3 regions of the Clostridium sp. Marseille-P299 genome follow, and region 2 is predicted to be linked to each of the others. Evidence: predicted binding sites of a transcription regulator. Region 2 holds the regulator's gene; each other region holds the start of a gene.
The links. The regulator Rex, encoded in region 2, represses fermentation and respiration genes when NADH is low (regulators of the CRP and FNR family bind a similar motif). The targets are predictions, from matches to a motif close to ATTGTTAANNNNTTAACAAT.
Positions count from the first base shown of each region.

Region 1: a site for Rex is predicted at 5,420-5,439, ahead of hypB (hydrogenase nickel incorporation protein HypB). Genes of this name have one in related genera too.
Region 3: a site for Rex is predicted at 3,861-3,880, ahead of gap (type I glyceraldehyde-3-phosphate dehydrogenase). Genes of this name have one in related genera too.

Region 1 covers NZ_FJVE01000007.1:2,215,580-2,226,277, reverse strand. Annotated here, with positions in the region: gene BN4220_RS17695 (hypothetical protein) at 1-561, shown strand, start outside; gene BN4220_RS17690 (GNAT family N-acetyltransferase) at 887-1,294, shown strand; gene BN4220_RS17685 (hypothetical protein) at 1,385-2,563, opposite strand; gene BN4220_RS17680 (RNA polymerase sigma factor) at 2,560-3,120, opposite strand; gene BN4220_RS17675 (FadR/GntR family transcriptional regulator) at 3,338-4,045, opposite strand; gene BN4220_RS17670 (DUF5692 family protein) at 4,324-5,304, shown strand; gene hypB (hydrogenase nickel incorporation protein HypB) at 5,601-6,269, shown strand; gene BN4220_RS20580 (FAD-dependent oxidoreductase) at 6,403-9,210, shown strand; gene BN4220_RS17655 (hydrogenase maturation nickel metallochaperone HypA/HybF) at 9,215-9,556, shown strand; gene trxA (thioredoxin) at 10,055-10,369, shown strand.
Region 2 covers NZ_FJVE01000007.1:425,035-435,732, reverse strand. Annotated here, with positions in the region: gene alr (alanine racemase) at 1-846, opposite strand, end outside; gene BN4220_RS10140 (bifunctional ADP-dependent NAD(P)H-hydrate dehydratase/NAD(P)H-hydrate epimerase) at 812-2,365, opposite strand; gene BN4220_RS10135 (hypothetical protein) at 2,559-3,182, opposite strand; gene BN4220_RS10130 (redox-sensing transcriptional repressor Rex) at 3,204-3,863, opposite strand; gene abc-f (ribosomal protection-like ABC-F family protein) at 4,358-6,373, shown strand; gene BN4220_RS10120 (helix-turn-helix domain-containing protein) at 6,747-7,286, shown strand; gene BN4220_RS10115 (ABC transporter ATP-binding protein) at 7,298-8,377, shown strand; gene BN4220_RS10110 (ABC transporter permease) at 8,469-9,248, shown strand; gene BN4220_RS10105 (ABC transporter permease subunit) at 9,242-10,054, shown strand; gene BN4220_RS10100 (ABC transporter substrate-binding protein) at 10,081-10,698, shown strand, end outside.
Region 3 covers NZ_FJVE01000006.1:32,718-43,415, reverse strand. Annotated here, with positions in the region: partial or broken gene BN4220_RS04275 (ISL3 family transposase) at 1-1,014, opposite strand, end outside; gene BN4220_RS04270 (hypothetical protein) at 1,259-1,450, shown strand; gene BN4220_RS04265 (spore coat protein) at 1,469-1,729, shown strand; gene ltrA (group II intron reverse transcriptase/maturase) at 2,199-3,611, shown strand; gene gap (type I glyceraldehyde-3-phosphate dehydrogenase) at 3,968-4,978, shown strand; gene BN4220_RS04250 (phosphoglycerate kinase) at 5,167-6,360, shown strand; gene tpiA (triose-phosphate isomerase) at 6,661-7,410, shown strand; gene gpmI (2,3-bisphosphoglycerate-independent phosphoglycerate mutase) at 7,668-9,212, shown strand; gene secG (preprotein translocase subunit SecG) at 9,284-9,529, shown strand; gene rnr (ribonuclease R) at 9,839-10,698, shown strand, end outside.

The sequences.
Region 1 (10,698 bases), 1.8 Mb from region 2:
CTATCCATTACTGATTATTATAAAACGGATCACCATTGGCGTCAGGAAAAATTATTTCCAGTTGTGAACCAATTAGGAAAATTCATGGATTTTAAAATTGATAAGTCTGATTTTACTGAGAATGTTGTTGAAAATTTCAAAGGGGTCCACAGTGAGTATATGGATGAGGTACCAGAGGAATCTTTGATTTATATGACAAATAAAGTAACGGATGAAGCAACGGTTGACATTTATGGTGTTGGTGAGTATCAAGGAGTATATTTTCTTGATGAGTTGAATACAGATGTTGCATATAATGTATTTCTTAAAGGTTTAGCACCGATTGTAACAATTACAAATCCATATGCAACAGACGATCGAGAATTAATACTATTTGGAGATTCCTATGCAAGTAGTATTGCCCCATTGTTACTTCAAGCGTATTCAAAGATTACAGTGATAGATATGCGATTTGCTCCGATGCCTTATTTAACTGAAGTTATGGAATTTACTACACAAGATGTTTTATTTCTATACAATACAGCGGTAATCAATCGAAGTGCAATGTTAAAATTCCAGTGATCTTAATTTAAAATATTGAAAAGTCTTCTTTCAAAACGAAGTATAGAACTGATATTTGTCAGTTTATTATTTTGGGAGGAGACTTTTTTGATTTACTTATTATTGATTGGGAGAGGACTTTGTTTTTGTTCGCTTACTGTGTATTGGAGAGAATTTTATACTTGGTGAGATATTGCGTATTATCTGTATGTTTCTTAATGCACGAGCTAGGGTATTAATCATTAAGGTTATTTAGATATATTATTGACTAGAATTATGATGATATATCATCTATAATTAAGTGATAGGTATATATTAACAGAAAAGGATTACGGAGATGTTTAAGATGAATATTAAATTTAAAGAAACAAAAGAAAATGATTTTGAAAGAATTAAGGAAATTTATGCATCAGAAAACTGGAGAGCTTATCTACAGGATGATGAAAAGTTAAAGAGAGCCTTTAATAATTCTCTTTTGTGTTTAGGTGCATACGAAGAAGATAAACTATTTGGATTTGTTCGATGTGTAGGAGATGGAGAACATATAATCGTTGTTCAGGACCTAATAGTTCATCATGATTATCAAAAATTAGGAATTGGAACGCAACTTTTTCAGTACGTACTCGATAAGTATAAAAATGTAAGAATGTTCTTGGTAATTACAGATTTATACGATGAAGTAGACAATAAATTTTATCAAAAAAATGGATTAGTTAAGATAGAACAAAAAGAAATGGTGGCGTATGTCCGCTAGTAAGTGAGAATGAATTACAAGCCGCTTACCATTATAGTAAGCGGCTTGCATAGTTTTAATATTCATATTTTTATGATTGACAGTTAGTCATTATTTTTGAAGCATTTCAATAATATTCCATGCTTCTTTTGAACTTTTTGTATATACTCGAATAAAATAATCATTCCACAGGAATGCAAAATTACTTTCGTTTTTCAACACTTCTTGTATTGTTTGTTCTGTGAGATCCTCTAGTTCACCAAGGCTGTCTTTTATATCATAATAGTTAGGTTCTGTATCAATGCACCAGTGAATGTTAGTCCAACCATCAATTTCTGAATATGTTCCTTCTTTTATTGATTTTTCATCTGCATGAGCAATATAGTTCCCTTCAAAGGAATATGGTTCTCCATTTTTCAGCACTAAGGTAGTAAATTCATTCACATATCCAAATGCTTCGAAATTCGGTATATAATTAGCAAAGGCATCAGGATACTCTGTTAATTCGATATAGGTAAATTCATCGCCGGCTTCAATTGGAAATTTTGTAAAATCAACAGGATGTTCCCAAATCCAATCTAATAATTCAACGACGGATGCAAAATTATCATTCCAAGAGCCTTCAATTTGATACCATCCACTATCATTTTGGAAGGTGATTGTCTTATTCCAATTTTCTTTTCCTTCGGCTATTATTTGTATACCATCTCGCTCGGTGACAGTCACTGCAGGGGGAATAATATTACCATTATCATCTACCTCTATGACAATGTAATCCTGAATTTGTTCCACTTCCTGAAAACCGGCCGTGATGCTTAAATCACTGTATGCATCTCCTCGACTGTGCCATACAAATTTAATGCAGTAAATGCTACCATCTTCATTGTAATCAACTTCGCAGTCAAACAGAGGATGATTTACCATAACGGGGATAACTCCTTCCGATTCCAACTGATGTCGCTCCTCAGAAAAGAAGCGTGCTTCTGTATATGGAGGAATACTATCTGATAGTTTAGTACTAGTTGATATATTTCCTCTTTCTTCATTGCTGTACTTAAAGTAATCTTCCGCAGCAAAGTGTTTTGACCACCTTTGAATATTTTTTTTCGGGGATTCATGATTAAATATTTGAAAAGCACTAACTGTAACAAAACATACACATGCTGCTATAGCTCCCCATTTTAGCCAACCAAAAGATGAATGTTTTTTCTTATTACGTACCACAGCGGTTTCTATAATTATATCATCATCTAATAGATCTAAAGCATCACTGATAAATTCATTTTTCATAAATCAAATCCCCCCTGTTCTAAATAAGTTCTCAAGCCGATTCTTGTTCTGTGTAGCATGCTTTTTACTTTAGATTGACTCATTCCATAATAAGCCGAAATATCACGAATAGAGTCCATAAAATAATATCTTCCAATGAATGTGTTTCTTGCTTCTTCTGACAATGTGCGGAGATAGATATTGATTTCTTTTGCCAGGATATTCAAATCTACACTCTGCGCGGTAGTATCACCTTTAGAAACACAGTCATCTAATTCAGAAAGTGAAATAGCATATTCAGAAGCCTTTCGTTTATCTCGATTTCGCTTTCGGTAGATGTCAATGGATGCCCGACGGGTTAGTTTTACTAGGTAAGTAGAAAGAATATTTGGCTTATGCGGTGGTATGGAATTCCATACATTTAGATAGGTATCATTTACACTTTCCTTGCTATCTTCAATGTTTGAAAGAATGTTGTAAGCAATCGCTCGAAGATAATTGCCATATGATTTTTCTGTTTCTTGAATCGCTGATTCGTCTCGCTGCAAGTAGAGTTCGACAATCATTTGATCTTGCATAGGTGAACCTCCTTTCTCCCTGTTATACGTATTCACTCTATATCTCGTTAAAAATTGATTTTGGTTGCGTGAGAACATGATTTTTCTTAAATTATTGAATTAGAGAAAGAAGTGTTTATTGCTAGAAACGAATAAACACTTCTTTTTCAGTCTTTTTAAATCTACTCAAATCCTTTTTGCTTAATAATTTTATAGTTCTTTTGATTTAGCATAGTATTTAAGAATAATAAATTGGCCGACTACCATGGATACTATTATCAACCGATTCGTTGATCCATTGAAGAGCTTTCTCAGTATCACCATTACTTATAAGGGAGATTAATGTAGCGGTGTTATTATAAAGTGCGTCAATGCCATACAAGGTGCAAAAACGTTCCCAAAGAGTAAGAACGGCAACTTTAAAAGAATGAAAGATAAGTGGGAGAAGAGTATTCCCTGATAAAAAAGCTAACTCATGTTGAAAATCAAAGGCTGCCTCGGATGCCTTGGTTATTGAATCGGCATTTTTAATTTGTTCTGCTTTTTCATAAAGTAAATGAATATCTTCGGGAGTAATTTTTGGCATAAGTAATTTTACTGCAAGTGTTTCAAGTGCAATCCGAACTTCAAGGATTGATCGAATTTCTTCATCTCGCAATCGACCTCCATTATAATTCATTATTGAAATTAAGGTATCTAAAGTTCCATTACGTCTATAGTCTGCTATGAAAGTGCCGACTCTTGGTTTAATAATTAAGAAACCTTTCTTCTCTAATTCAGAGATACCTCCATTTACAACCGCACGACTAACTTGCATAACTTCTGCTAATTGTCGTTCTGGAGGAAGTTTTTCTCCAATTTTTAATTTACCTGATAAGATCATGTGTTCAAGTTGTGTTACAAATAGTTCTTTTAAGGATGGTGCACTTAATTTTGAAAATTCCATAGAAACCTCCATCTTGCCTTTTATAGCTTCAATTAATTGAGATATATGTTAGTTTTAGTTCATGGATTTGGTATGACCACATACCACAAATATTATAATTAGATTGTACTGGTAAAATTAGATAAAAACAAGGGAAAATTATTAAAATATGTAAATTATTGCACTATTAAGATTGACTATCATAGCACAGAATGTTAATATTATAACAAAGTATAACACTATTTTCCAACTGGTATGACCACAGCTGAGAAAGTGGAAGATAAAAAGGAGAGCATGATATGTTTCGATTTAATTACGATGCAGGTGCAACAGCAATTCAAGTTTGGCTAGTTTGGATACTAGTTTTTGTAGCTTTATTTCTACTCAATGAGTTTTCAAGAAGAAATAAGTATGGTAGTTTTGTTTGTTTTATTGTCCTCCCGATTTTTTTATCCGTCCTATGGTTTACAGCATTAAAAGACACGACTTATACGGATTGGTTTCACCTTGCTAAAGTATATTCAGCAACCGCAGGGTGCATCGGATTTTGGTGTATTCGCTATGTTCATGGGAAGGATAAAAAGACGGGGAAAGAATGGAGATTGTCAGATAAAAAGTGGGCCTTATGCTTTCCACCATTAATTCTTGCAATCAACATATGCGAAGCTGTTGCTAGAGACATACAAATTGGTACGCAATATAAAAGTGGCGGTATTTTATCGGATGGAACGATGTATGTACTTGGTGGTAGTTGGAACTTTATGAATGCAATTGCAGGAATTTTAAATATCATTACGATTACAGGTTGGTTAGGAATTTGTATCCGTAAGAAAACGAAAAATGATAACAGTCAAGATATGCTTTGGCCCGATATGCTGTGGTTTTGGATAATTGCTTATGATCTATGGAACTTTGCTTATACATACAATTGCTTGCCAGGGCATGCTTGGTACTGCGGATTTGCGTTATTGTTAGTACCAACACTTTGTGCATTTACACTAGGCAAAGGGGCGTGGTTACAGCACCGTGCACATACCTTAGCGCTGTGGTGTATGTTTGCTCAGACGTTCCCAGCGTTTATAGATGAAGGTAAATTCGCAGTAGCATCTTCTTATAATGAAACACCATTGTTTATTTTTAGTTTTCTAGCACTTTTAGCGAACATTGGAGTATTCGTTTATATGATTTATAAGGTTAAGAAAACAAAACGAAATCCATATAAAGGAGAACTATATACAGATCTTGCGAAATATAAGGAAGTCAAGGTATTAGCTAGATAATTCAAGATTATAGTTTCATATGTTTTAAAGGCATATGCTAAATACACTTATATTTCATATGTATTTAAGGCATACGCTAAATAATTAACATTATATTTCATATGTGTTTAAGGCATACGTTAAATAAATAACATTATATTCATATGTAATCAAGTATTCGCTAAATAATTAACATTTATATTTAATATGTATCCAAGGCATTTACCAAATAATTAAAGCTTATTTATATATGTTTTTGTCACAGACATTGTCACTCTTCGTATACACATAATTTTAAATGAAAAGGGGATCTAGTAATGAGCGAGTTTAAAATTCTTGAAATTAAGCAAAACGTATTTGATAATAATAACAAACAAGCAGATCTATTACGGAATGAATTGAAAGAAAAAAAGATGTTTCTTCTAAATCTAATGTCCTCGCCAGGAGCAGGAAAAACAACAACTTTAACAAAAACCATTGAAGCTTTAAAAGAGGAATTAAAAATTGGTGTTATGGAGGCAGATATTGACTCGGATGTAGATGCTCACACAATTTCTAAAACAGGAGTAAAGGTGATACAGCTTCACACGGGTGGAATGTGTCATTTGGATGCAGATATGACAAAGCAAGGGCTAAACGGCTTAGGCACTGAGAATTTGGATCTTGTTATTTTAGAGAATGTAGGTAATTTAGTATGTCCAGCAGAATTTGATACAGGTTCTTCTAAAAATGCAATGATACTTAGTGTACCAGAAGGTGATGATAAGCCATTAAAATATCCTTTGATGTTTTCTGTTGTTGATGTGTTATTAATTAACAAAATAGATACTCTTCCTTATTTTGACTTTGATTTAGAGGAGTGTATTAAGAGAGTAAAAGAAAGAAACCCAAAGGTTAAAATCATACCAATATCCGCTAGAACAGGAGAAGGAATCGATTTATTTGCAGATTGGATTCGTGATGAAGTTAAACAGTGGAAAGAGTAAGATGTGAAAAAGTTAAGAAGTTAAGAAGTTAAGAAGTTAAGAAGTTAAGAAGTGGAAGTAGTCCAAATAGAGTCCTAAAAGAGTCATGGTATTGTAAGGAATAATTAATATTTCGTAGATGGAGAGGGTAACCATGGTAAAGGAAAAGGTATTAGATCTTGCGAATCATATTAGTAATAAAAAGCGTGGGGCAAAAAATGAGATAAAATCTACGGATCCAGAATATATAATACTTGAGCCTGTTGTATCAGAGGAGATGGCCGAGGTAGCACTATGTATGGAAATGCGAAAGAAGGCTAGCGCAAAGGAACTTGCAAAAAAGTGTAACAAAACAGAAGAAGAAACTTATAAGCTGCTTATGGAGCTTGCATATGCTGGTGTTTGCTTTGTCAATGAAATCGATGGAGTAGACATGTTTTGGTATGATACTTGGGTTCCAGGCATAATGGAAATGATGGTTAACAATAAGGAGAATGTTGCAAAGTATCCCCAGATAGCAGAAGCCTTTGAGGCATATGGTAGGGTAAGAGGACCAAAGACTGCAGGAAGTTTTCCAGTTGGCGTTGGATTAATGCGGGTTATTCCCATTGAGCAAGCCATTTCAGGTGAAACAAGAAGAGCAACATATGAAGAAGTATCAAAATATCTCAATGAAAATGATGTATTTACGGTTTCTGATTGTTCCTGTCGTACCGCTAGAGAGGCAATGGGCGAAGGCTGTGGTCATCTAAAAGAAGATATGTGCATTCAAATGGGGCATGCAGCAGAATACTACATACGTACTGGCAGAGGAAAGCAAATAACAAGGGAAGAAGCATTTGAAATTATAAAAAGAGCGGAAGATAATGGTCTTATGCATCAAATACCTAACTTAGATGGTTCGGGAAAGACACATGCAATTTGCAATTGTTGTGGATGTTCTTGTTTATCACTACGAACTGCAAGTATGTTCATTAATGCAGATATGGTGCGCTCTAACTATGTTTCACAGGTAGATAAAGATAAATGTGTTGCCTGTGGGGAATGTGTGCAAAATTGCCCAGTCAATGCATTACAGTTAGGACAAAAATTATGTTCTACTACACCTGTGGTAAGTGAAATAAATAGAAAAGATACACCAAGAGACACCGAATGGGGACCTGACAAATGGAACCCCGACTATAGAACCAATCGAAAAGACGTGGTGGATACAGGAACAAGTCCTTGTAAAACAGCATGTCCAGCCCATATTTCTGTGCAAGGATATATAAAATTAGCCTCTATGGGTAAGTACAATGAAGCATTGGAACTTATCAAGCAAGAGAACCCGTTTCCAGCAGTATGTGGTCGTATCTGCCCTAGAAAATGTGAGTCTGCTTGTACAAGAGGAGATATTGATGAACCAGTTGCTATTGATGAAATTAAAAAGTTTATCGCTGAGCAAGATTTAAATAAAGAGCATAGATTTGTACCAAAACAAAGACATCAATACGGGAAAAAAATAGCAGTGATTGGTGCAGGACCATCGGGTCTGTCTTGTGCTTATTATTTAGCCATCGAAGGTTATAAAGTAACGGTATTTGAAAAAGAAGATGTGTTAGGTGGTATGCTAACTCTTGGCATTCCTTCATTTCGTTTGGAGAAGGATGTAATAAATGCTGAAATTGATATTTTAAAGGAATTAGGCGTTACTTTTAAAACAGGGATTAAAGTTGGTGAAGATGTAACTCTAAATGAGCTAAGAAAGCAGGGATATGAAGCATTCTATCTTGCTATTGGGGCACAAGGTGGTAGAAAATTAGGAATTGAAGGTGAAGATGCTAAGGGCGTAATAGCAGGCGTAGAATTTTTACGTGATGTAAACCTTAAAAAAGCAGTGGAATTAGCTGGAGATATTGTCGTAATTGGTGGTGGTAATGTGGCAATTGATGTTGCAAGAACGGCAGCGAGAGTAAGTGTAAGCTCTGGAGCTAAAGTAACTCAAAGCTCAGCTACTACAGTAAATGTAAGCTCTGCAACTACATTAACTTTAGGTTCAACGACTTCAGTAACTTCAAGTTCAACGGCTACAGCCACTCCAAACTCAGTAAAAATGTTTTGTTTAGAAAGTCGTGAATCCATGCCAGCCTTGGAAGAAGAAGTGGAAGAGGCACTTTTAGAATCCATTGAAATTCATAACTCTTGGGGTCCAAAACGGATTCTTTCAGAAAATGGTAAAGTTATAGGTGTAGAATTTATAAAATGTACTTCTGTTTTTGATGAAGCAGGAAAATTTCATCCAAGATATGATGAGACTGTTACAAAGATTGTGAAAGCTAATTATGTACTTACTTCTGTTGGGCAAACCATTGAATGGGGAAATATTTTAGATGAGAGTAAAATGGCTTTAAATTCAAATAAAACAATGCTGGCCGATGGTTTTACTTTACAAACTTCTGTGCCAGATGTATTTGTAGGTGGTGATGCATTTACTGGACCAAGATTCGCAATTGATGCAATTGCATTAGGAAAAGAGGCTGCAATCTCTATTCATCGCTATGTTCAACCAGGGCAATCTTTAGTTATTGGTCGTGATAAGAGAGAATATCATTCCATGGATAAAGATAGCTTAGAGTTAGGAGGATATGATTCAATACCAAGGGAAAAGGCAGCTCATAGTAATTCTATGAAAGGAAAAGAGCATTTTAGAGATATAAGAACTACATTTACAGAAGAACAGATTAAGAATGAAACGAAACGTTGTCTTGGTTGTGGCGCTACTGTAGTTGACAAATTCTTATGTGTTGGCTGTGGTCAATGTACGACAAAATGTAAGTTTGATGCGATTACTCTTGTAAGAACCTATGATGGAGAAGGAGTAGCATATGAAGATATAAAACCAGTAGTTATTAAGCAAGTATTAAAGCGTAAAGGTAAAATTGCTGTGAAAAAAGTAAAAAATGCTCTTACCAAAGGTAGGTGATCCAATGCATGAGGTTGGTGTTGTTATGCAAGTAATCCAAACGGTAGAAGAATTTGCCAGAGAACATAAAGTCGAGCAAATAGATTCCCTTGTCTTACAAATTGATGAACTTTCCTCTATGATCCCTAGATATATTGAAGCTGTTTACCCTGCGGCAGCAGATGGTACGATGTTAGAAAATACTGCATTAAAAATTGAGATTTTACCTGCAAATGCCATATGTCAAACGTGTAATAAAGTATTTGAAGTTATTAAGTATAATGGGGTATGTCCGAAATGTAACGGTAAGAATATTGAACTGCTTGGTGGGAAAGAGTTCTTTATTAAGGAAATAGTGTGTTATTAGTATCGCAGTATTCATTTTTCATTAGTGGATGATATAAGTATAGTGATAGGTCCGGCATAGAACGAATGGCGTAGAAAAGTAATTAAATAAATGATATAAAAATGATTATCTTATTACTCTTTGGTAGGATAATCATTTTTTATTGATGGATGTGAAATAAGGAATTGTATCCGCTAAGTTTTATATTCAGTAAATATAATGTCCAGTAAAGTTTGATATACTATTAGAATACGATGAACGAGATGGATGAAAATATATAAGTTTTGAGGTTATAGAAGATAAATCAAAGTGAAAAATATTTAAGATTTGATAGGGGCTTGACAAAAAAGAAAAATGCACTTATAATAGTTTTAAACAATTCAATTGAACACAATTTAATAGAATCCAAAATACTATGAATAAGATTTTAATAAACTTGTATATGCTAGATATATTTAAATAGTTAAATAAATCATCAATAATACAGTGTATACATATATGAGAAAGTGAGGAATTACTATGGTAAAAGTTTTAAAAGACAGCGTTTTTAATGAAGAAGTATTAAATAAAAAAGGTATTGTATTAGTCGATGTATTTGCAACTTGGTGTGGACCATGTAAGATGTTATCTCCAATTGTTGAGAACATTGCTGAAGAAGTAAATGACATTGAAGTTGCTAAGATCGATGTAGATGAGAATAATGAAGTAGCTCAAAAATATCAAGTAATGTCTATTCCAACTTTACTTCTTTTCAAAGATGGAGAGTTAATGGATAAATCCGTTGGCTTCCAATCCAAAGAACAGATTCTTGATATGATTGGTAAAGTTAGATAAAGTATAATAAAGATAAATTTAATATAGTTTCTTAAATTAATTTCATTTTCGCACATAAATATAAAAAAGAAAACAGGTTATTACTTTAATAGAGGTAACCTGTTTTCTTTTTTGTTTGATCAAAGTATCGATTTAGTAAAGAGACACTAAAAAGTAGTTCTTATTTAAAAATCATAGTGTAATTATTACATTATAGAGTTATACTTTGTACTTAAGGATGTGTTTATTATCTTTTTCATCCTACTACATAGGTTGGATCATTAAAAGATTTTGTAAGATATAAATTTGAATAAAGAGATTTGAATAAGCACATGTAATTACCGTTATGC
Region 2 (10,698 bases):
CATTGTTTTATCCGTGAAAAAAGTACTACCATACCCAATTCCATGACCAGGACCTAGCTCTTTCACAAAAGAAATATGGGTTTTTAGCTCCATCGCTGGCTTAATTACTAAATTACTTTTATTTACCTCTTCTGATGGATATAAACCATAAGTAGTAATACCACAACGAACCATATCAAGATTTGCATAATTCATATCCATAATACCTGCACTATTTGAAGCATGCATTATTGGGGTATTGACTCCTGCCTGATTTAATTCTTTAGTGAAGGTAATAAATTTAGAAAGTTGCTCATTCGCAGAGGTTTTATCCTTCATGTCAGCACAAGCAAAATGGGTATATATACCTTCAATGTCGATATTTTCAAGCTTACTAATTCGTACTATTTCCTCAATACTTTCTTTACATGGTTGATATCCTATACGCCCCATGCCAGTATCTAATTTTATATGAACTTTCGCTATTTTACCTTGTCGTTTTGCTTCTTCATCCATGAGTTTTGCAACTTCATATTGAAATACTGTTTGTGTGATATCATATGCAATGACCTCACTAATTTGTTCCACAGCAGTATAACCTAAAATTAATATTGGCTTATTAATTCCAGCATTTCTAAGCTCAATGCCCTCTTCAACAATTGCTACACCATATGCATCAACCAATCCACTTAACTCTCTTGCAATTGGTACTGCGCCATGTCCATAGCCATCTGCTTTAATAATCGCCATAATTTTAGTTCCCATTGATAAAGTTTCTTTTGCAGCCTTAATATTATTTGAAATTGCATCCAAATCAATATTAGCATAAACTCTATAGTACTTCTCGCTGTATACTTCTTCTATCATTTTCCTTAATTACCTCCGGTAATGCCTCTAAGATATCACTTGCAAGCATGGAATGATACCCTCTTTTTTCTGCTGCCACATCTCCTGCCAAACCATGAATATACACTCCAAGTTCCGCAGCTTCATAACTTTTTAAACCTGTAGCTATTAAACCTGCGATGATTCCTGTTAAAACATCACCACTTCCACCAGTCGCCATTCCATGATTCCCTGACACGTTAACATATCGATTTTCACAATGTGCTACGATCGTTCTTGCATCTTTTATTACATAGATTAATTTATTATTATAGGTACAATATTCAGGAAAGTCAATAAAGCCTTTGACAATATTGTCTACAGAACAAGAAAGCAAATTAGCTAACTCTTTTAAGTGCGGAGTCAGTATTGAATTGGCAGGTAATAATGACGATAACTCCCTCACTCGGTCTTTCGTATTATCTACCATTCTTGTATTCAAAATATTAGCTAATATTTGCAGTGCATCTGCATCAAAAACAGTTGGCTTTGTCTGTTCTTTTAAAAGTTGAAGCAACAAACCTTCAGCCAGCTCACCTGTTGATAAGCCAGGGCCTATCACAATAGCATCTGCCCACTGTATGGATTCTTTTAAAATAGTTTCTGAATTATTATCTTCATAACAAGCATAGATTGCTTCCGGTAAAAGGGTACGTATTACTTCGACTCCTGATCTTGAAGTTAACACTTTTACAAGACCACAGCCCATTTTATATGCAGCGTTCGCCGAAAGATAAGCAGCCCCTGTCATATTGGTGGAACCTGCAATAATTAATACCTTACCATAGCTTCCTTTATTGGAATAAGAAGAACGTTTTGGTAGTTTTCTTAGATCATCCTTTTCAAAATAATGATATTTAGGCGAAACGTTTTCTACTGCTACCCTAGGAAAACCAATGTCTTCAACGATAACTTTTCCAACATGGAAAGCTCCTGGGTACAAGAGTAATCCCAGCTTGTTTTCACCAAAGGTAACTGTAACATCTGCCTTAATTGCAACATTTTTAATTTTTCCTGTATTTGCATCTACTCCAGAAGGAATATCAACGGCCACAATATAGGCTCTTAAAGAGTTAATTTTTTCAATTGTTTCTTTATAGACTCCTTCAATTTCTCTTTGTAGACCGATTCCAAACATTGCGTCAACAATAATATTATATTCATTGGATTCTAATTTGGACCTAATGGATATGCCCAATTTTTTAACAATTGAAAGTTGTATTTCCGATTCTTTTGTGAGTTTTTCCAAATTTCCAAGAATAATTAAATCAACTTTATAGCCTTGTATATACAAAATACGAGCAATAGCAATTCCATCACCGCCATTGTTGCCCGTACCACATACTACCGCTATACTATTTTCTTTTTTTGCTACACTCTCTATATGAGAAACCACCTTTAATGCTGCTCTCTCCATTAAAACTAGAGAAGGAATTCCAATTTGTTCAATCGTATAAGAGTCAATTTGTTTCATTTCATCTGAATTAACTGCGTATTTCATAATTATACCCTTTTACTGCTACAAGATACATGAATCTTGTAATGGCAGCCCTTTCAAACAATATTGATTCAAGAGATTTAATTTAAATAGAAACAAGATAAATAACAAACGATTTCATTTACTAGATATTACAAAAGCCGATGCCAAATATCTTAGCAACGGCTTTCTTATGATTTGATCGACGGTTTTAGTTTTATTCATTTAATATTTCATCATCCAAAAATTCCATCGTTTTAGCGCCTAGAACATCGTGCATATAAGTATAGATTGCATTCGTCTCTGTTTCTAAGTCTTGCTTTTTAAGTATCATCTCTTTTAATTGAATGCGCATACTTGCAATGCTTTCCTCTAACTGCTTTACTTGCTTGTTATTATGTTCTAATTTCTCATAGCAAATTAAAGCACTAGCACTCATTAGCTCTGCATTCGCATTCCTTATTTCATAGGGAAGATCCGCTAACTGATCTTCTCTTTCTAAAAGTTCATCTTTTATATTTAAAATTAACTTTTGATTCTTCTCTAATTTTTTACCTTTAATTTTACCAAGTAAGGAATTATCAATTTCCATGTTATCAACAATTTCCTGCATCAGGTTTTTCTTCACACGTTTTAAATTCTTGATTTCATCCACTGTTTTTCCTTGTTTCTTTAGTAAATTATTCAATTTATCTCGTAATTGTTTCATGCCTACTGACATCTCTTGCTCAGGAAATAATGCAAGCCATCGCTCATCTAATGTAAGAATAGGAATCTTCTTATTACGAAATATCTCTGTAAAGTCAATTTTACCCTCATTATTATTATTTAATTTTCGCAAGAACATCCCCCCAAAAGCTCGTTATCTTTCACTGTTTTTTGATGACATTACCTCTTCTGCTGCTTTTAAATTATAGGATAGTCGCATTAAAGATTCTGCCAAGTGAACATTCTCCACCATTACATCCTTTGGTAAATGTAAATCTGTAGGTGCAAAATTCCATATTGCATGAATTCCTAAACGTACTAATTCTGCGGCAACTTGTGGTGCTTTTGCCTTTGGAATTGTAAGTGCCGCTATATTTACTGTATTATTCTTAACAAACTCTTCTAATTCATCCATTAAACGAATTTCGATTCCACGAATTGAAATTCCAACAAGTCTTGGATTTACATCAAAGATACCACTAATATAAAATCCTCGACGTTCAAAATCAGTGTAATTTGCTAATGCTTGCCCTAGATTACCTGCGCCTATAATGATAACATTATATTTTTTATCAAGTCCTAGGATTTTCCCAATTTCGGTGTATAAATACTCCACATTATACCCATACCCCTGCTGTCCGAAACCTCCGAAGTTATTCAAATCCTGACGGATTTGCGATGCGGTCACGTTCATTTTCTCACTTAATTCCTTCGATGAAATTCGAACAACGTCATTTTCAAGTAATTCCCCTAAATACCTGTAATAACGTGGCAGTCTTTTAATAACTGCTGATGATATCGCCTTATCGTACATGTAAACCTCCTTAATTATACTATTAACGTTCGGTTCCTTTATAGTATAATTATAGTGAATCGTTAATAATATGTCAATGTATCTAAATCCTTTGTTTTCTTGCTTTTTTCGCCAATATCCAGCACTATTTTCACTTTGAAATAATGATACTATTACACTCAAAACAAGTACTTTATACTATAAAATTGCTTTATGAGAAGCATTTTCATTATACCTATTATAACGAAATGGATGAATCTCGTCAAACGCAAGTTACATTATAATAAGAAGTTTTTAGTTTCGGATATCATTTTATCTACCATACGGGTAACAATTTTCTCACTATTTATATAGTATTACAGGAAATCTCCTATGTAATACTTGTTTTTTTACATAAGCTTTTATCCCATGGTAGATTCCTTTCTCACAAGGGAAGATAATTGACGCTTTTCGTTTTCTTTGCTACAATAAAGGACAAGTATGCTCTATTTTAGTAGTAATTAAAGGAGTCCGTCATGATATTAGCATGTAATAATATAAGCAAAAGTTATGGAACAACCGTTATCTTAGATAAGGTGTCCTTTCATGTAAATGAACGTGAAAAAGTCGCGATTGTCGGCATTAACGGTGCTGGTAAATCCACTTTATTTAAAATAATTATGAATGAAATATCTTCTGATGAGGGAGATGTTATATTTTCGAAAGGCTGTAGCGTTGGATATTTAGCTCAGCATCAAGATTTAGCTACTGATAATACAATTTATGATGAAGTTTTAAGTATTAAAGCAGATGTTATTCGTATGGAAGAACAAATTCGTTCTCTAGAATTAGAAATGAAATCTGTGACTGGTGTTGAACTCGATCGTTTACTTAATACCTACACTAGGCTTACTCATGAATTTGAATTAAAGAATGGCTATGCATATAAAAGTGAAGTAATCGGTGTTTTAAAAGGTCTTGGTTTTACTGAAGACGAATTTGATAAAAAAGTTTCTACTCTATCTGGAGGTCAAAAGACACGAGTTTCCTTAGGTAAATTACTTCTTAGTAATCCCGATTTAATTTTACTAGACGAGCCAACAAACCACTTAGATATGGAATCTATTGCTTGGCTTGAAACCTTTTTAGTTAATTATAATGGCTCTGTTATAGTAATTGCCCATGACCGTTATTTTTTAAACAAGGTTGTCACCAAAGTTGTTGAATTAGAAAATACAAAGGCAACTGTCTTTGAAGGTAATTACACCGACTATGCGACGAAAAAAGAACAGCTTCGTGAAACAATGATTCACCATTACCTAAATCAACAAAAAGAAATCAAACATCAAGAAGAAGTCATTGCCAAACTCAAATCTTTTAACCGCGAAAAATCCATAAAGCGTGCGGAAAGCCGTGAAAAGATGTTAAATAAAATAGAACGTCTTGATAAGCCGGTGACTCTAAATGCTGAAATGAACATTCAATTAGAGCCAAACATTATGAGTGGAAATGATGTCTTGACCGTAAAAGGACTAAAAAAATCCTTTGGCAATCATTTATTATTTGAAGATTTGGATTTTGAAATTAAGCGTGGTGAGAAAATCGCAATCATTGGTAATAATGGTACTGGAAAAACTACTATTTTAAAAATTATCAATCAAATCATACAAGCGGATGCAGGTGAAATAAAACCAGGTGCAAAAGTGCATATTGGTTACTACGACCAGGAGCATCATGTTCTTAATATGAACAAAACGATTTTTGATGAGATCCAAGATACCTACCCATATCTTGATAACACAAGGGTACGTAATGTATTAGCTGCCTTTTTATTTACTGGTGATGATGTTTTTAAATTAATCAAGGATATCAGTGGTGGAGAACGTGGACGAGTTTCACTAGCCAAATTAATGCTTAGTGATGCTAACTTTTTAATCCTAGATGAGCCGACAAACCATTTAGATATTGTATCAAAAGAAATACTAGAGAATGCAATTAAAAATTATACAGGTACTGTTTTATACGTATCCCATGACCGTTATTTCATTAATCGTACTGCAACTAGAATTCTTGACTTAACTCATGGAAAACTTCTTAATTACATTGGTAACTACGACTATTATCTTGAAAAGAAACCAGAAGTAGAACGTCAGCATCTTGGATTTACAAGTTCTTCTGAAGGAAATGTAAATAGCCAAGCTACCATTGGTAAACAAAACAATATTCTAAGTGGACTTAAAGTTCAGCAAAGTTCGGTTTCTACAACTGAAACTTCACAAGCTAGTTTCGATTCAAAAGAATCCGATACTAAGTTAGATTGGAAGCAACAAAAAGAAGAACAAGCCCGTATTCGTAAACGTCAAAATGATCTAAAAAAAGTGGAAGAAGAAATCCATAAACTAGAAAACAGAGATGAAGAACTAAACGAATTATTAATGGATGAAGCTGTATTTACAGATCCATCGAAACTAATTGCACTAAATAAAGAGAAAAAAGAGGTTGAAGAACGCCTCGAAGAATTATTGATACAATGGGAAGAGCTAGCAGAATAGCTCTTCTTTTTTTGTTCTATTTTTGTTATAATTTAATGCATATAATAATTATTATTATTTTTGATATTATTTCATCTGTTTTTTGAATTTTTCACATCACATTACTTGTTAATTGCATTTTTTTACCATTCTCAATGCCGTGATTTCTCTATACTTTACCAAAGTTTCTTCAATTTATTAATTTCATATCAAAAAGTTTAGTAATACTAGATATTTTGTTTATATATTGTTGACATTAATATTAGATTGTGTATAATAGTATTCGGCATGTTTAGCAGTGCTAAACTAAATGGTATATTTTTATAAACCAATTATAGAAGGAACTAATAATGACTTTACAAAAGCAGATCCCATAGAAAGGTTTGGTGTATCCATGAAAATAGGTGCTAAAATCAAAGAATTACGTGTTCAAAAAAGTTTAACGCAAGAAGAGCTTGCGGACCGAGCGGAATTGTCCAAAGGATTTATTTCTCAATTAGAACGTGATATTACCTCACCTTCCATTGCAACTCTTGTTGATATATTGCAATGTTTGGGAACAAATCTCGAAGAATTTTTTACTGGGACTACCTCAGAACAAGTTGTTTTTAAGAAAAATGATTACTTTGAAAAAGTAGATCATGAATTATTTAATAAAATAGAATGGATTATTCCAAACGCGCAAAAGAATATGATGGAGCCTATCTTATTAACATTAGAGCCAGGCGGTTCTACATATCCAGACAATCCTCACGAAGGCGAGGAATTTGGTTTTGTTTTAAGTGGTTCAATTACTATACATCTAGGAAATAAAACGCATAAAGCTAAAAAGGGTGAGTCCTTTTACTTTACGTCAAACAAAAATCATTATATAACGGCTACTGGTAAAACTGGTGCTACCCTATTATGGGTATCCACCCCACCAAGCTTCTAAGGAGGAGAATCATGGAAAGCAATAAACTCATCGATTTAATAGGAATTCATAAATCATATGGTAATAGCGTAGTTATTGATGATTTGAATTTATATATACGTGAAAATGAATTTTTAACCCTACTTGGTCCTTCCGGTTGCGGTAAGACAACAACACTTCGAATCATTGGTGGTTTTGAAACTCCGGACGCTGGTAAGGTAATTTTTAATGGAAAAGATATTACAAAATTACCACCAAATGAACGTCAATTAAATACTGTATTTCAAAAATATGCTTTATTTACACATATGACAATTGCTGAAAATATTGCTTTCGGCTTAAAAATTAAGAAAAAAAGTAAGGCATATATTCAAGATAAAATTAAATATGCTCTAAAGTTAGTAAACCTTGATGGCTTTGAAAATCGTATGCCAGATTCTTTAAGTGGTGGACAACAACAACGTATTGCAATTGCTCGTGCTATTGTAAATGAACCTAAGGTACTTCTTTTAGATGAACCATTAGGAGCACTTGATTTAAAAATGCGTCAAGACATGCAATATGAATTGATTCGTTTAAAAAATGAACTTGGTATTACATTTGTATATGTAACTCATGATCAAGAAGAAGCTTTAACAATGTCAGATACCATTATGGTTATGAACCAAGGTTATATTCAACAAATTGGTACTCCAGAAGATATTTATAACGAACCAAAGAATGCCTTTGTTGCTGACTTTATAGGTGAAAGTAACATTATCCCAGGTACTATGGTTCAGGATCGTCTTGTTAATATCCTTGGAGCTAACTTCCCTTGTGTAGATACTGGATTTGGTAAAAATAAACCTGTAGACGTTGTAATTCGTCCAGAAGACATTGACCTTGTAGCACCTGAAGATGGTATTATCAAAGGTCGTGTTACTTCTCTTCTTTTTAAAGGTGTTCATTATGAAATGGACGTTATGGCAAATGGATATGAATGGTTGGTACATTCTACTGATCTCTCACCGGTTGGAAGTGAGGTAGGTATTAAAGTTGATCCATTTGACATTCAAATTATGAATAAGCCGGAATCCGAAGACGAGGAGGCTGTTAACATTAATGAAGAGTAAAAAGAATAATGGAAACACTGTGTCAGTAGATAATAAAGAGCACAAAAAAATTAGTGGAAGAACTTTATTAGCATTTCCTTATACTCTATGGATGGTTGCTTTTATTATTATTCCACTCATTGTTATCCTATATTATGGATTACGAAGTGGCACTGATGGTAGTTTTACTTTTGATAATTTGAAATTAATTGCAGATCCAGTCAATCGAAATGCATTATTTCTTTCTTTAAAATTATCAATTATTAGTACAATAATCTGTCTCTTACTTGCCTATCCTTTAGCATTAATCCTTAAGGGTATGAAAATTAAGAGTAACAGTTTTATTGTTCTTATTATGATTCTTCCAATGTGGATGAACTTTCTACTTCGTACCATTGCTTGGCAAAATATATTAGAGCGTAATGGAATTATCAATACGGTATTAAAAGCTATGAATTTGCCAACGCTAAATATAATTAATACTCCTACTGCCATTGTACTTGGTATGGTTTATAACTTCTTACCTTTTATGATTTTACCACTTTATAATACTCTTGATAAAATTGATGACAATGTCATTAATGCTGCTAGAGATTTAGGTGCGAATGGCTTTACAACCTTTTGTAAAATCATTTTTCCACTTAGTATACCTGGTGTAATTAGTGGAATTACAATGGTTTTTGTTCCATCCTTAACTACATTCGTAATTTCAAATATCTTAGGTGGAAGTAAAATCTTATTAATTGGTAACGTTATTGAACAACAATTTCAAAAGATCGGAAATTGGTATACTGGTTCCGGACTATCATTAGTTCTTATGGCTTTCGTCTTAATCAGTATGGCAATTGTTGCGAAATATGATAAAGATTCGGAGGGTACAAACGTATGGTAAAGAAAATTGCCGGGAAATTTTATATTGCCCTCGTTGCATTATTTTTATATGCCCCTATTTTTGTATTAATTGTACTTTCCTTTAATAAATCAAAATCCCGTAGCAAATGGGGTGGATTTACTCTAGATTGGTACAAATCCTTATTCCAAAATGAAGAAATAATGAGTGCGCTTTATACTACCTTATTGATTGCATTTTTATCTGCATTAATCGCTACTATTATTGGTACTGCAGCCTCCATCGGTATGCATCAAATGAAGAAAGTGCCACGTACCATTATGATGGGCATAACGAATATTCCAATGTTAAATGCAGATATCGTAACTGGTATTTCTTTGATGTTATTATTTTTAGCAATTAATTATACTTTAGGATTTTCTAGTGTTTTAATTGCTCATATAACCTTTAATATACCGTATGTTATTTTAAGTGTAATGCCAAAATTAAAACAGACAAATCATAGCACATATGAAGCTGCACTTGATTTAGGTGCTTCACCAATCAAAGCATTTTTTACAGTTGTATTACCAGATATATTCCCTGGAATTGTTTCTGGATTTTTACTTGCCTTTACAATGTCTCTTGATGATTTCATAATCACTCATTTTACAAGAGGGGCAACAATTAATACATTATCTACTAAAATTTATGCAGAAACTAGAAAAGGTGTAAAACCAGAGATGTACGCTCTTTCAACCTTATTATTTATATCTGTACTTGTTTTATTAATAATTATTAATCGTCGCAATGAAAGTGTAGAAAAGAAGCGTAATGCTTCCTCTCTTACTACTACTATAGCAAAATAATTTACGAAAAAGAAAGAGGTATGACAATGAAAAAAGTATCACGTTTCTTAAGCTTATTTATGGCTTGCTCTCTTGCTCTTACCGCATGTGGTTCACCAAAAAATGATAATGGCAATACTGGAAGTGCCGCTGGTGAAAATGGTTCCGTTTATGTTTATAACTGGGGTGAATACATTGATCCAGATGTAATTGATATGTTTGAAGAGGAAACTGGAATTAAAGTTATTTATAATGAATTCGAACAAAATGAAGATATGTATCCAATTGTAAAAACTGGTTCCGTTAATTATGATGTTGTATGTCCTTCCGATTATATGATTGAGAAAATGATTGGTGAAGGTTTATTACAAGAAATTAATTATGATAACATTCCAAATGCAGCTAACTTAGATCCTACTTACCTAAAGAGCGCGGAAGAATTCGATCCAGGCAATAAATATTCTGTTCCTTATACTTGGGGAACTGTTGGTATTTTATATAATAAAACTATGGTAGATGAGCCTATCGACAGCTGGAGCGTTTTATTCGATGAGAAATATAAAGACGACATCCTTATGATTGACAGTGTTCGTGATGCTTTTATGATTGCTCTTACTTACCTTGGATATGATTCCAATAGTACAAACGAAGCTGAACTTAACGAA
Region 3 (10,698 bases), on a different contig from region 2:
AGTAGCTGCGCATTTCTCAAACTCCTCTAAGCCGGATGTTTCAGCCTATTTAATCCATTCAAAGAATTGTTTTCTTTGTTCTGAGTATTTCTTATTTTGGCATATCGCATAAAACCATTCTTTTAATTTATGAGCTAAGCGAAGATCATCATTGTATTGTAACATTAAATCACATGCATGCTTTTTTTCTTCTTTGAGCTTATAATATCGTGTAAGAATCAACTTTCGACTACGTTTATAGTATTTCCGTAATGCTACAGGCATTGTCTTTTGAAGACGTTTGCGTACCTTTTCAGTAGCCCAAGTTACTTGGCGAATGAAATGATATTTATCAATAATAATGGCAGCATTGGGAAAATAAATTTTAGCTAATTCAACATAAGGCTGCCACATATCACAAACAAAGAATTTCACTCGATATCTTTCTGCGCGATTTAGTCCAGAGAAGTAAGATGATAAGTGAGCCTGTGATCGATTAGGGAGAATATCCATAACAGAAGGTAAGTTTGGATTTACTATAATACATTGATACTTTCCTGCATCTGTATCGCCTTTGAATTCGTCAATAGAAATAGAATTTTTAAGCTTCGGACAGGAATAACTGAGCGTATCAAGAATTCTAGCAACCGTTGAGGGGGATACATTAGTACGCTTAGCGATAGATTTCATGCTTACAAGCTCACGAAGCATATGAGCAATAATATGTGTAAGACGAGTTGTGCGCTGTTGGTATCTTGCTAGAAAAGAGTATTTTTCATAAAACCGTTTGCCACAGGTGCAGATATAACGCCGTTTTCTAAGAACAAGGAAACAGTTTTTAAATTGAAAAGGTAAATCCTTTATTTTTTGATCTCGATAGTCATGAACACGTTTTGTTTGTTTACCACAATTAGGGCAAATATGTTCAGAAGGATTAGTTTCGAGATATATTTTAACAAAAGTATCAGCATGAGTGATATTTTTTATTTTTACCCCTTTTAAATCTAATAATTTATTGATACAATAATTATGCATTATTGCAACCTCCTTGTGATTTGTTTGTCAGACTGGCACGAGGAGGTCTTTTTTTATTGTAATATAAAATGTTGGAGTTTGCACCCCAACATTTATTATAGAACCCTTTTTTGTTCGTTTATGATAATTTATAAATTATTAAAACATATTGTATCTACATGCATATTATTCAATGTTTTGAGAGAGAATAGATTATGTCATTTAGGCTAATAAAAATGCATGTTAATGCGGATAGGAGTTTTATATGCAAAGTCAAAGTATAACAGAAATGGAACTACAAAATCTTAGACATCTTATTCAATTTAGTGAAACAGATGAAGAAAAGTATAATTCATATGCGGAACAAGCGACAGATCCAAGCGTAAAACAATTTTTTCAAAAAGCAGCTCAATGCGCTTGCCAAAACAAATCAACATTAACACAGTTTTTAAAATAGGAATAGGAGGTTATATCCATGCAAGAAAAAGCTATGGTTACAGATGCTCTTAATGCAATTAATAATGGGTTAAAAGGTTTAGAGGATATGATTACACAAACAGAGCATCAAGATTTAAGACAAACGCTCATTAAAATGAGAAATGATACAGAAACTTCACAATATGAATTATTTTCAATTGCTAAAAATAAAAATTATTATACGCCAGCTAAACCTGCGACTCCACAAGATATAGAGAGCGTAAAATCAAGCATATGTAAAACTCAAACACAATTTTAAATAGCGTTATTAGTATAAGGGGATGTTTTTTAACATCCCCTTATTAATAGTGTGCCCAGCATGGGCGCAATCTAATGGGTTAAAGTCCCTAACACAGCCTAGTAGTGGCAAGTGTATAGCCTAAGACAAGGGTGTCGTTCGCGAGGGCGAATCTGAAGGAAGTCCGTGGGCAAATCTCTGGTCTGACGAACAGAAATCACATACAAGGCATTAATTAAGGATAAGATTGCTATACAAATCGAAGTCCAATAACTACTCGAAATTAATTAATGTAAATGTGGCAGATAGATGGAGAGGAAGATTGCGTTCTTACCTGGGGAGGTCTTAGTGATACGTCATGGAAGTGAACTCTGAAATGACAACCCATGCAGTGATGTATGGCTGAACACTAAGAAGTCAGCAGAGGTCATAGTACCGGAGGTAGTCGACGACCTTTGGGAAGGACTGAACAATAGGAGGTTTTGAAAGTTTGAAAGAAACAAAGAAATGTGATGACAGCAGACAACTGAATACAGAATCAGGTCATTTGCAAAAGGATAGAGTGGAACTCGAAAGCTATGCAAAGGCGCCGAGCATTTCTATGACGTCGGATAACAGACAGAACGCCCGAAGAGAATATCACTATGGATTGCTAGAGAAAATCATTAGTAATGAAAATCTAAATGAAGCCTTTAAACGTGTAAAGAAGAATAAAGGAAGTCATGGAATCGACAAGATGGGAGTAGATGAACTTCTACCATATCTAAGAAGTCATGGCGAAGAGCTTAAGCAATCCATAGCAGATGGAAGTTATAAACCGAATCCCGTAAGAAGGGTAGAGATACCAAAGGATAACGGGAAAACAAGACCATTAGGGATACCAACTGTAGTAGACCGAGTGATACAACAGGCAGTATCACAAGTACTAACGCCAATCTTTGAGAAGAAATTTTCAGAGAATAGTTATGGATTTAGACCAAATCGAAACGCGCATCAAGCAATTCTAAAATGTAAAGAATACATGGATGAAGGCTATAAATGGGCGGTAGATATAGATTTAGAAAAGTACTTTGATACTGTCAACCACGATAGGTTAATTGGGCTGATTTATAAAGAAGTCAAGGATATACGAGTAATCGGACTGATAAGGAAGTATCTAAATGCAGGAGTGATGGAAAAGGGATTAGTAAGTGCTACTGTAGAAGGAGTGCCTCAAGGTGGGAACTTATCTCCACTATTAAGTAATATCATGTTGCATGAACTAGATATGGAATTAGAACGAAGAGGACTTAAGTTCTGCCGTTATGCAGATGATTGCAATGTATACGTGAAATCAAAGAAATCAGCAGAGCGAGTTATGAAAAGTATCACGGAGTTTATAGAAAAGGACTTGAAGCTTAAAGTTAACAAAGAGAAAAGTAAGGTAGACCGACCATGGAAACTAAAATATTTAGGATATACCTTTTACAATAAGAAAGGTGAAATGGGAATAAGAGTACATCAAGTTTCTGTTAAGAAGTTAAAAGGAAAACTTAAGAGTATCACTGGAAGAAGTAATGCAATGAGTATGGAACTCAGAGCTATTAAACTAAAACAATTAATTGTTGGCTGGATAAGTTACTTCAAACTAGCAGATATGAAAGGTACTTTACGAGAACTTGATGAGTGGCTAAGAAGACGTTTACGTCTTTGTTACTGGAAACAGTGGAAAAAGATTAAAACGAAACATGATAACTTAGTTAAACTAGGGGTAGAGAATTGGAAAGCATGGGAACATGCGAATACAAGGAAAGGCTACTGGAGAATCTCCAATAGCCCAATCTTAAATTCAACTCTTACCAATAAATATCTTAGAGAACAAGGTTTTATAACACTTAGTGAAAGATATTCGCAAATAAGGTAATCTTATTGAACCGCCGTATACCGAACGGTACGTACGGTGGTGTGAGAGGACGGAAATTCAATTAATGAATTTCCTCCTACTCGATTTTGACAATTTCATAAATCCAAATAAAAATGCACAAAAATTTGTTTATTCATATAACAAATGTGCCTAAACTGTTAATCTTTATTTAATTGCTAAAATACTCTTGAAATTCTAGGCTAAATTGGTTAAAATAGAGAAGGATTTGAAGTCGACGTCAAGAAGTGGCTTGATAAAAACTTAACAATCCATAGAATAAATTAATATCTGTCACCGTACTGTTGAAATCCATAGTGATAGTATATTATAAAAATTCGTTTAGGAGGAATTTAATCATGGCAGTAAAAGTAGCAATTAATGGTTTTGGACGTATTGGACGTCTTGCATTCAGACAGATGTTTGGTGCTGAAGGATATGAAGTAGTAGCAATTAACGATTTAACTAACCCTGAAATGTTAGCTCATTTATTAAAGTATGACTCAGCTCAAGGTAGATACGATGGACATACTGTAGAAGCAAAAGAATCTTCTATCGTAGTTGATGGAAAAGAAATCAAAATTTATGCAGAAGCAGACGCTTCTAAACTTCCTTGGGGAGATCTTGGTGTAGATGTAGTACTTGAATGTACTGGTTTCTATGTATCCAAGGCTAAATCTCAGGCTCATATCGATGCTGGTGCAAAGAAAGTTGTTATCTCAGCTCCTGCTGGAAATGATCTTCCTACAATCGTATATAGCGTAAATGAAGGTACATTAACTAAAGATGATACAATCATCTCTGCAGCTTCCTGTACAACTAACTGTTTAGCACCTATGGCTGATACATTAAATAAATTAGCTCCAATTGAAAAAGGTTTCATGACTACTATCCACGCTTATACAGGTGATCAGATGGTACTTGATGGACCACATAGAAAAGGCGATTTAAGAAGAGCTCGTGCAGCAGCTGTTAATATCGTTCCTAACTCAACTGGTGCAGCAAAAGCTATCGGTTTAGTTATTCCAGAATTAGCTGGAAAATTAGATGGTTCCGCACAGAGAGTTCCAGTTCCAACAGGTTCTACAACTGAATTAGTTGCAGTTTGTAACAAAGTTGTAACTAAAGAAGAAGTTAATGCAGCTATGAAAGCAGCAGCTAATGAATCTTTCGGATACACAGAAGAAGAATTAGTATCTTCTGATATCATCGGTATTCGTTTTGGTTCTTTATTTGATGCAACTCAGACAAAAGTTACATCTTTACCAGATGGAAAAACTTTAGTTAAAGTTGTTTCTTGGTATGATAATGAAAATTCATACACAAGCCAGATGGTTAGAACAATTAAGTATTTCGCTGAATTAGCTTAATTTAGAAATAACTCTGGTAAGTTGATTTAGTATAATTCTTGATAGAATAATAGTAGATCCATCAATGGGTCCGGTCTTATGGGGCCGGGCCCGTTTTTTATTTTATAGGGTATAAAAGCATAGAATGCTTTGGCCTAAGAAATAAAACGCAATAATAAAAGTAAATAAAAATGACAAGGAGTTTTTATATGTTAAATAAGAAAACAGTTGATGATATAAATGTAAAAGGTAAAAGAGTTTTAGTACGTTGTGATTTCAATGTGCCATTACAAGATGGAAAAATTACAGATGATACACGTTTAGTAGCAGCAATTCCTACAATTAATAAATTAATCAGTGATGGTGGAAAAGTTATTCTTTGCTCTCACCTTGGTAAACCAAAGGGAGAACCAAAGCCAGAATTATCTTTAGCACCAGTTGCAGAAGCTTTATCTAAATTATTAGGACAGACAGTAAAATTTGCAGCAGATGCAACAGTTGTTGGCGAAAATGCAAAAGCAGCAGTAGCTGAAATGAAAGAAGGCGAAGTAGTTCTTTTAGAAAATACTCGTTATAGAGCAGAAGAAACTAAGAATGGTGAAGAATTCAGCAAAGAATTAGCATCTTTATGCGATGTATTTGTAAATGATGCATTCGGTACAGCTCACAGAGCTCACTGCTCCAATGTTGGTGTAACTAAATATGTTGATACAGCAGTTGTTGGTTATTTAATGCAAAAAGAAATTGATTTCTTGGGAAATGCAGTTAACAATCCAGTGAGACCATTCGTAGCAATTCTTGGTGGATCTAAAGTTTCTTCTAAGATTTCTGTTATTAACAACCTTCTTGATAAAGTAGATACACTTATCATTGGTGGTGGTATGGCATATACATTCATGAAAGCTATGGGTGAAGAAGTTGGTAATTCTTTATTAGAAGCTGATTACCTTGATTATGCAAAAGAAATGATGGAAAAAGCTGAAAAGAACGGAGTTAAATTATTAATTCCTGTTGATACAGTTGTAGCAAAAGAATTCTCTAACGATGTTCCATTTAGAACAGTAGGCCGTGGAGAAATCGCTGCAGATGAAGAAGGTCTTGATATCGGTGAAAAGACTAGAGAACTTTATGCAGATGCTATTAAGAGTGCTAAGACAGTAGTATGGAACGGACCAATGGGTGTATTCGAATTATCTAACTTTGCAAAAGGTACAATTGCTGTAGCAGAAGCATTAGCAAGCATTGATGCAACAACAATCATCGGTGGTGGTGATTCCGCAGCAGCTGTTAACCAATTAGGTTTCGGTGATAAGATGACTCACATTTCTACTGGTGGTGGAGCTTCCTTAGAATTCTTAGAAGGAAAAGAATTACCAGGCGTTGCAGCAGCTAACGATAAATAGGGAAAGTCTAACAGGCAACGCCTCGTTGCCGCAGCTAACGATAAGTAGGAAAAACCTAACAGGCAACGCCTCGTTGCCGCAGCCAACGATAAATAGGGAAAGTCTAACAGGCAACACCAGCGTTGGTACAACGCTTGTTGCCGCAGCCAACGACAAATAGGAAAAGCCTAGAGTGCAACCCAAGCGTTGTTAACAACGCTTGGTGCACATAGCAAATGATAAAAAGAAATTAGCAAGCAAGACCAAAATCATTCTAAAGCATTCATTTTTGCTTTCGTAACAACGTGAGGAGAATAAGTTATGCGTAAGAAAATAATTGCAGGAAACTGGAAGATGAATAAAACTCCTAGTGAAACTGTAAAATTAATTGAAGAATTGAAACCTCTTGTAAACAATGAAGAGGTAGATGTTGTTTTTTGTGTACCAGCTATTTCATTAACAACTGCGATAGAAGCGGCTAAGGGCAGTAATATTTCTATCGGAGCAGAAAATATGTATTATGAAGAAAGTGGAGCATATACGGGGGAAATTGCTCCAAACATGCTAACAGACATCGGTGTAAAATATGTAATTATCGGCCATTCAGAGAGACGTGAATATTTTGCTGAATCAGATGAAACTGTAAATAAGAAGGTGTTAAAAGCTTTTGAACATGGTATCACCCCTATAATTTGCTGTGGTGAAACTTTAACACAACGAGAGCAAGGAATCACAATCGATTTTATACGTACGCAAATTAAAATTGCGTTTGTTAATGTTACAGCTGAGCAGGCAAAAAGAGCTGTAATTGCGTATGAACCAATCTGGGCTATTGGTACAGGCAAAGTTGCAACCACAGAGCAAGCACAAGAAGTTTGTGCTGCTATTAGAGCTTGTATTGCTGAAATCTATGATGAGGCTACTGCTAATGAAATTCGCATTCAATATGGTGGAAGTGTATCCGCTGACAGTGCACCTGAGCTATTTACACAACCAGATATTGATGGTGGTTTAGTTGGTGGAGCAAGCTTAAAACTAGATTTTGGAAAGATTGTTAATTATAACAAATAAATAAAATAATTAATATAAATAGGTATTAGTTATTATCTTGGATGAGGTGAATAACTTCATCCAAGATTTTTGCGTGAGAAATAAAAATGGAAAAAACTCGTAGCATCTTGAAAAATAAAATTTCTTGACGAATAAATTTTTCACGTATATGATATTAACAGAAATGGATTTTAAATTTGAGATTTCCTTATAATTTAACAATTGTTATATAAATTATAAGTTTATAAATTAAAGCTGACATAAAGGAGAAAGATCATATGAGTAAAAAACCAACGGTATTAATGATTCTTGATGGATATGGATTAAATGATAAATCTGAAGGAAATGCAATATCACATGCAAAAACACCAGTGATTGATAAATTAATGAAGGACTATCCATTTGTGAAAGGTTATGCTTCAGGAATGGCAGTTGGTCTTCCAGAAGGACAGATGGGAAATTCAGAAGTTGGCCATTTAAACATGGGAGCTGGTAGAATTGTATATCAGGAATTAACAAGAATAACAAAAGAAATTCAGGATGGCGATTTCTTTGAGAATAAAGGATTGCTAGAAGCAGTAGAAAATTGCAAAAAGAATAATTCTGCACTTCACTTATTTGGTTTATTATCTGATGGTGGTGTACATAGCCATATCACACATCTTTACGGATTATTAGAACTTGCAAAAAGACATGACTTAAAGAACGTATTCGTTCATGCTTTCTTAGACGGAAGAGATACTTCACCAACTTCTGGTAAAGGATTCTTAGAAGCTTTAGAAGCTAAAATGAAGGAACTTGGAGTAGGTAAAATTGCATCTGTTGCAGGACGTTATTATGCAATGGACCGTGATAATCGTTGGGACCGTGTAGAAAAAGCCTACAATGCACTTACTTTAGGAGAAGGTGTGAAAGCGGAATCTGCAGTAGAAGCAGTGGCTAAGTCTTATGAAGAAAACGTAAATGATGAGTTTGTTCTTCCAACAGTAGTGGTAGAAAACGGAACAGCAATTGCACCGATTCGCGAAAATGATTCTGTTATTTTCTTTAACTTCCGTCCAGACCGTGCAAGAGAAATGACCAGAGCATTTTGTGCGGATGAGTTTGACGGATTTGAAAGAAAGAATGGCAGATTACCACTTAAATTTGTATGCTTCTCAGAATATGATGTTACAATTCCAAATAAAATAGTAGCATTTGAAAAAGTAGCTATAACAAATACATTTGGTGAATTCTTAGCAGCAAATGGAAAGACTCAAGCTAGAATTGCAGAGACTGAAAAATACGCACATGTTACATTTTTCTTTAATGGTGGTGTAGAAGAGCCAAATAAAGGAGAAGATCGTATTCTAGTAAATTCTCCAAAAGTTGCAACTTATGACTTACAACCAGAGATGAGCGCATTTAGCGTAGCGGATAAATTAGTTGAAGCAATAACTTCAGACAAATATGATGTTATTATTGTAAACTTTGCAAATCCAGATATGGTTGGTCATACTGGTATTGAAGATGCTGCTGTTAAAGCAATTGAAACAGTAGATGCTTGTGTAGGTAAAGCATATGAAGCATTATTAAAGGTTGACGGACAAATGTTTATTTGTGCTGACCATGGTAATGCAGAACAACTTGTAGATTATGAAAATGGTTCACCATTTACAGCTCATACAACAAATCCAGTTCCATTTATTTTAGTAAATTATGATGATTCTTATACCTTAAGAGAAGGTGGATGCTTAGCTGATATTATTCCAACCATGATTGAAATGATGGGAATGGAACAGCCAAAAGAAATGACAGGTAAGTCATTGTTAATAAAGAAGTAACTTTTATTTCACTTGTGTTTTAGGACATGATGTGGTAAAATATACAATGTGACTTTTAGGAGGTGTAAGTAATGGAAATATTAAGAGTTCTTGTAACAGTTGTTTACGTTCTTATTTGTATAGGATTAGTTGTTGTTGTATTAATGCAAGAAGGTAAATCTGCTGGACTATCTGGAGCGATCAACGGCGTTGCAGATACTTATTGGGGAAAAAATAAGGGACGTTCAATGGAAGGTGCATTGGTGAAGGTTACCAAAATTCTTGCTGCTTTATTTATCGTTCTTTCAGTAGTATTAAATTTACACTGGGGACTATAAAATTAAGCATTTTAATGCATTATAGCTTATGAATCTAAGACTGTCGCAGACTCGTTGCGACAGTCTTTTTAAATACCTAGGAAACAAAAGCAACAATATTTGTCCTAAAAAGTTAAAAATAAAAAGTCGGAATGCGACATTTACAAGAATTGTTATTACATAGAATAAGTATTTTAATTGAAGAATACAATCACATACTTGCACTTTTTTCGTGTAAATGTATAATAAAATGGAATACTACATATAAGTGTGTTTAAAATATAAATTACAATATATGAGTGCTGGAACGTAGAAAGATGGGGTAAAATGATGGATAAAGAATCATTGCAAAGTAAAAAAGAACTTCTTTATGAAGTGATTACGAATAAATCATACCATCCAATGAAATTTAAAGAATTAGCAGGATTGCTTCAAGTACCAAAAGAAGAAAGAAATGACTTAAAAATAGTACTAGATGCATTACTTGCTGATGGAAGAATTTCGATTGATGTAAATGGTAAATATAAAGAACAAAATTCAAATATTAAAACGGGTATCTTTTCTGGAACAAGTAGAGGATTTGGTTTTGTTACCTTAGATGGAGATGAAGGTGGAGAAGATATTTTCATTCCAGAAAGAGAGACAAAAGGAGCTTTAAATAAGGATCGTGTGCAGGTTTGTATTTCTGAAGATCAAACGGGGAAACGTAGAGAAGGTACTATTGTTGCAATTTTAGAACGGAACGTGAATGAATTAGTTGGTACTTTTCAAAAAGGTAAAAGTTTTGGATTTGTTGTGCCAGACAATCAGAAATTTGGAAGTGATATATTTATACCAAAGGAATATACTAAAGGTGCAGTAAATGGTCATAAAGTTTTAGTTAAAATTACAGACTATGGGAATGAATCTAAAAATCCAGAAGGAAGAGTTACTCAGATTCTAGGACATATCAATGACCCTGGGGTAGATGTGGCTTCTGTAATACTAGGAAATGGAATACCAACTGAATTTCCAGAAGAAGTGATGCATCAAGTTGAGAATATTAAGGATGAAGTTGATAGCATAGATATGGCTGGAAGACTTGATCTACGTGGTTTACAAACTGTGACCATTGATGGTGAGGATGCAAAAGATTTGGATGATGCAATTACACTTTCAAAGGAAGGAAACATTTATAAACTTGGTGTTCA